Regions from separate parts of the Pontibacillus sp. ALD_SL1 genome, predicted to be linked through region 1. Evidence: riboswitches for the same ligand, from Rfam matches in the RefSeq annotation. Region 1 holds a riboswitch; the other holds the start of a gene.
The links. Region 1 has a riboswitch for thiamine pyrophosphate ahead of thiT (energy-coupled thiamine transporter ThiT). Riboswitches for the same ligand answer to the same signal wherever they lie in the genome.

Region 1 (3,163 bases):
GTTCATTTATTGTGCTACTGCAAAAGTAGTAGTAGCTGCGTTGATTGCTTCCTGTACGTTAATTAATCCATTACCGTAGTAGAAAGCATCGCCTAGAGGCGTTGTCGTGCTATTTAATAAGCTGCGCACTTCTTGATTTGTGAGAGAACTGTCCTCTGCTAAGATGAGTGCTGCAGCTCCGGCTACGTGAGGAGACGCCATAGACGTTCCGTTATAAGAGCCGTATGTGTTACCTGGAAGTGTGCTAAGAATATCTGCACCTGGAGCCATTACTTCTAATTCCTCTCCAACTGAAGAGAATGAAGCACGGTTTAGGCCTTCATCTACAGCACCAACAGCAACAACGGATGTGTATTTGGCAGGATAGCCAATTGTGTTCTTTTTGCCTTTTGATCCTTCGTTACCAGCTGCAGCAATTAACAAAACACCTTGCTGATAAGCGTTATCCATTGCTTGTTGTAGTGTAGTCGAGCCGCGGCTTCCGCCTAAACTCATATTGACAACATCAATATTATTGTCAATTGCCCACTCTACACCTTTTGCGATCCCACTATAAGAACCGCTACCGCTACTGCTTAATACCTTAACAGCGTAAAGCTCAGCTGATGGAGCTACACCAAGTACTCCAAGAGTATTGTTAACACCAGCAATCGTTCCAGCTACGTGGGTACCGTGGCCATTTCCATCATTGAATGGATCAGGCTCACTATCTACGAAGCTTGCACCACCTGCAACTTGTAAATCTTCATGACTAGCGCTTATGCCGCTGTCTAAAACAGCTACTTTAATACCGCTTCCAGAATTGCCACTTGCTTGAACATCATCAGCGTTAATGGCTGGAATGCCCCATGGAGTTGTTTGACCGTAAGCTTGTACACTTGCATCTTCTTCAATATAAGTAACATTTGGATTCTTTTGAAGGGCCTCTACAGCTTTAGAAGGAAGTTTAGCCTGTACGACATTCATGTACTTGAATTGGTGCTTAACTTTTCCGCCTAACTGTTTAATGTTAGATGCTTCTTGCTTATCTACCCCTGTCTTAAAACCTATTAAGTAATCCTGAGGTTTCTCTGATGGTTGTGCCGAAGTTGCGATCGGCCCAATAGATAAAGATAAGATGAACATGAAACTAAGTATAACGATTTAAAAACGTTTCAATAGAATCCCTCCTTAAGTAGTTGATTCTATTGTAATACGAAGCCATAGTAAAAATCTTTGAGACATATGAGTGTGATAGATCAAGAGAATACGAGGAAAATAAGAAGTTTTCTCGAAAATTAGGTAAAAAGACACATGGTTATAAGTAGATTTAGGGGGGGTTTCGCAAGTGGAAGGGAAAAAGGAGTATAGAACGGATGTTTGTAGTAGCAGTTTGAGAAAAAAATGAATAAATGATAGGCTATCCATTTCTTAGTATACCATATATAAAAAGAAAATATTGGATAAAGTAGAAGAACTTTTGGTAGATGACTTGAGTACGGTGATTTATTCACCTATAATGGGATTAACGAAAAAAGCATAAGTAAGAAGACCACAAGGGGAGCCTTATGGCTGAGATTGAACAAATTGTTCTGACCCTCTGAACCTGTTAGTTAGTACTAGCGTAGGGATGTGGCTTTAGTGATGGCGCAATGCAAAAGGACTATCCATCTTAAAGCTCTCCCTTGCATTGCTTTTTTTGTGTGTAAATTTATCTTTAGGGAGGAGATTTAAGATGAAACGTAGTCCGATTTTATTTTTAGTTGAGATTGCCATGTTTGCTGCATTAGGTGCGGTTCTTAGTTTACCCTTTTTAACGATTCCGTTATGGGTACAAGGGGGATCCATCGCTTTTTCTATGGTGCCGATTTTCTTTATGGCTTACCGTTGGGGGCTAAAAGGAGGCTTAATGACAGGTCTCTTAGTAGGTGTATTTAACTCCTTGATTAATCCCTTTATCGTTCATCCTGTGCAGTATGTAATGGACTATCCTCTTGCATATGCTGTTGTAGGAGTGGCAGGTTTGTTCTCAAAACCAGCTCTAAAAGCTGTTCGTGAGGGGCATGCAAAAGCGTTTACGATTTACATCATTTTGGGAACGCTTATTGGTAGTGGCCTTCGATTCATGAGCCACTTTGTAGGTGGGATAGTATTCTTCTCTTCATTCGCACCAAAAGGTACACCTGCTTGGATTTATTCCTTAACCTATAACATCGGCTATATGCTCCCATCTTTCATTATCAGCGCTGTGATATTAAATATTATCTTATACAAACAGCCGAAGTTACTACATTTCGGCGGATCCCAATCCATTAAATCTGCCTAAATATTATAAAATATAACTGTTAGTTCATTACGTGTCGCAGGGGAGAATCCCACCTGCGGCACGTTTTTTGTTTCAATATAGAGTTTGAAAGTGGTTTGATTGAGGAAGAACTAGCCTTGAAAGGGCTTCGTTTACGAGCGTCATTAGTTTAGGGAAATTAAGAAGAATCTTATTTGAAAATAGATGAAAGTAGATTTAAAGAAAAGTTTATAAATAATTCTTGGAAAAAGGTTCATAAATTCATAAAAAGGGTAAAGGTGTATGTGGAATATATCTTAAAAGGGGGAAATTAACAAATGAGTCAAAACCAAACACTAACGGCGCAAACATTTCTCTCTAAACTTCTTACTCAGTACGCAACATTACATGAAAAAGCAATAGGTGATCGTGCCGAAGAATATATAAAACAACTAGGAATACGGACAGGAGAATGGATGGAAGGCCATTATGTAGATGCTAAATCTACATGGTCTGTCGATCAATATGTCAATGTAATTCTTGCCATTAAGAATGATATCGGTGGACAATTTGAAATAGAAGAAGTAACACCTGAAAGAATCGTTGTTAAAGGAACTCAATGTCCATTTGGGGATATGGTGAAGGATGCTCCTCACTTGTGTCAGATGACATCTAGTGTTATCGGAGGAATCGCTTCAAGGCATTTTGGATACTCAAAAGTCAAACTCGATAAACGGATTGCTGTTGGAGACGATCACTGCCGTGTCGTAGTTCACTTGAATCAGAACGAAGAGCACGGAGGAGAGGAGTATTATAATTTACCCGTCACTCCAGAAAATGGAGATCCGTTCCAGTGGGAAGAGGAAACGATTAAAATGTTGGGAGAAGAGTTACGTAAGA
Region 2 (3,163 bases), 100 kb from region 1:
TGTCGCCTTGGCCGCTTCCAAAAGAGGAATCAAGGCGAAAATCTTTATGCCTGAGCATACACCAGAGGCTAAAGTCAAGGCAACAGAAAGCTATGGAGCTGAAATCGTGCTGACCGGTGAATCTTTCCAAGAATCCTATGAAGCAGCTTGTGCTGATCAGCGCCGAAACGACAGCGTCTTTATTCATCCATTCGATGATTATGACGTGATGGCCGGTCAAGGTACGATTGCTCTTGAAATGCTTGAACAAAATCCATCCCTTGATACGCTAGTCGTTCCAATCGGAGGAGGCGGACTGATTAGTGGTGTCGCCGTTGCAGCAAAATCTGTTAAGCCGTCTATCAAAATCATCGGCGTGCAGTCTGCAGGAGCGAGTGCCATGTACAATCAGTATTACAAACAAGGACCTTCCACCTTAAAGAATGTTTCCACCATTGCAGATGGAATCGCCGTGAAGAAACCTGGTCAAAACACGTTCCCACTCATCAAGCAGTATGTCGATGAGATCGTAACCGTGTCAGAAACACACATCGCAAAAGCCATCGTTACGATGCTTGAGCGAAACAAGTCACTTGTCGAAGGAGCCGGAGCCTCAGCACTTGCAGCTGTTCTCGAACACGGTTCCAACATCCAATCGAATTATACGGGTATTATCGTAAGCGGGGGCAACATGGACCTTGCGCGATTACCTATGATTCAAAACATGAGCCAGCAGGAAGAACCTACCTCTGTCTCAGCCGTTCAAAAAAGCCCTTCCTTTGTAGCTTCTTGAAAGCTATAACAAAAGCGGAAGCGCCCGGTTAGCAACGTATAGACTGGACTGAGCCACCGCGAGATCAAGGAAACACGATGAGCGACAAGCGAATCGATGTTGACTGATCGACCGGAGGTGAGGGAAGTCTACTAGTTGCTGGGCGCTGCAGCTAGATGCAAACAAGTTAATGAGAAGCCCAGTCCTATATGGTCTGGGCTTTTTCTGTTACTTTATGGGTATCCTAAAATTGATCTTTTACCTTTTCTAAAGCTCCCCACCATAAAACGTCACTGATTCACGTTATCTGTTACCTTTTGGAAGTAATAATCCTACAAAAGGTCATAGATACTGTAGTTCTGTTACCTTTCCACCGTTTTAAGCAATAAAAAGGTCATAGATCACGCCTCTCTCTTACCTTTTGAACCCTGACCTACTCTAAAACGTCAGAGATAAGCATAGTTTTACTAAAGTCCCTCTGCATCTAGTTACAACACACACCAAACCTCAAACTCTACGAACATACAACCTATCTCCCACTCTCGACAACACAAACCACCCAAGAAATGCACCCGACACACTACTTACGAAAAACGGCGGTAAAAACGCTAAAGCACCGACAGACGTGCCCATAAATAGTTGTGCATAAGGCACAGCAAACATGAGCGACAGCGAACGAGGAGGCAAAAAAGAAAGAGGAAGTTCGACTAAAAACGTCACGTCCTGTGACTACGTCGAACGACCCCACATCTTGTGGGGCCGCAGGAAAGCGAGTTGTCCCCCATCGAGCCCAAACCCCTTTAGAGTAACGGACCCTTTCCAGTGTAGACAAATCCAGGAAACCTGTGTTACGGTAACCGTACAATATAGGAAGTCCACTAGGGGCGCCCATTTAATGGCTGAGATAAGGAGAAATCCTTGGTCCCTTTGAACCTGATCTGGTTAGTACCAGCGAAGGGAAGTGGAGTCGGTTGGATTTGTTATACCTACGATTAGAGGGCGTATTTTATCATATGATCTCTCAATCTATTACTTTATAATCCCAAAACCGCTCCAGTTCTAGGAGCGGTTTTTTTATGTTCATAACCCCCAACCCCCTCCCTCCTCACTACCTGGTTCACTTCCTATAAATAAAACCAGGAGGCAACTACTATGTCATTTACTGAACAACTTCGTCACGATGCAAAGCCGATTTTTCAAGCAATTTTCAACCACCCTTTCGTGAAAGGGATTGGAGAAGGCGACCTTCCGAAAGAAGCCATAGCCCATTACGTGAAAGCCGATGCTGAGTACCTTCATGCATTCATGAATGTGTATGGAATCGCGATCTCCAAATGTAGCGATCGGGAGGATATCTCCTTCTTCAAAGAAAATATCGAATTTGTTCTTCACAGTGAAATTCATCCCCATCACAATCTATGTACTTATATCAATACCCCGTATGAGGATTTACAAGGATACCCCCTTCCCCCTACGGCTGATCACTATATTAAACATATGAAGACCCATGCCTACGAAGGGACACTAGGGCAAATCTTGGCCGTACTCCTTCCATGCCCTTGGACGTACCTTGAAATTGGGGACTATTTAATGGAGCACGTGCAGCCAACACCTGACCACCCTTTCTATGAGTGGATCACCTTTTATGTGAACGATGAAATAAGGTCTACAACGAATCAACTTCGCACAAAACTAGACACCTGGGCAGAGACTGCTTCACCCCGGGAAAAGAAAGCCATGAAAGATGCTTTTATAAAGAGCTGTCAGTTAGAGTGGGCATTCTGGGAAATGGCGTACCGCTTGGAAACATGGCCAACTTCCGCTCTCAAAGAGGTGACGAATCATGCGTAACGTGAAAGGCGCTCTTTCAATTGCGGGCACGGACCCTAGTGGTGGCGCAGGTATCCAGGCAGATCTTAAAACCTTTCAAGAATTAGACGTGTACGGCATGTCTGTCATCACTTCTGTTGTTGCTCAAAACACGTTAGGTGTGAAGGGAATTCGCCATTTAGAAGCTAGTTTTATAAAAGAGCAGCTTGAATCCGTTACGAGCGATATGCCTGTTCACGCGGTCAAAACAGGAATGATTGCAAATTCTGAAATGATTGAAACCATTGCAGAGCACCTGCGTCCTCTTACGTTACCTCTTTGCGTGGACCCTGTCATGATTGCCCAAAGCGGTGATGCTCTCGTTGATCATAAAGCACTGCAAGCCATGCGCGATGAGCTCATCCCTCTTGCAACGATTGTCACACCAAACATTCCGGAAGCATCGGCGTTAACAGGTAGAAGCTTGGAGTCAGAAGAAGATCGATACGAAGCCGCCAAAAAGATTGTACACGATTTTGGTTCTTCTTCTGTTGTCATTAAAGGCGGCCACCTTGATGGAGAAGCAACTGATCTCTTTTACGA

Region 2: it holds a riboswitch for thiamine pyrophosphate, as region 1 does, so the genes downstream of both, tenA (thiaminase II) here and thiT (energy-coupled thiamine transporter ThiT) in region 1, are expected to answer to the same signal.

What each region holds. Positions count from the first base shown of each region.
Region 1 covers NZ_CP062974.1:1,403,159-1,406,321, forward strand. The annotation lists gene IMZ31_RS07070 (S8 family peptidase) at 7-1,125, opposite strand; TPP riboswitch at 1,527-1,627, shown strand; gene thiT (energy-coupled thiamine transporter ThiT) at 1,715-2,305, shown strand; gene IMZ31_RS07080 (methanogen output domain 1-containing protein) at 2,602-3,163, shown strand, end outside.
Region 2 covers NZ_CP062974.1:1,301,500-1,304,662, reverse strand. The annotation lists gene ilvA (threonine ammonia-lyase) at 1-772, shown strand, start outside; TPP riboswitch at 1,622-1,728, shown strand; gene tenA (thiaminase II) at 1,904-2,602, shown strand; gene thiD (bifunctional hydroxymethylpyrimidine kinase/phosphomethylpyrimidine kinase) at 2,595-3,163, shown strand, end outside.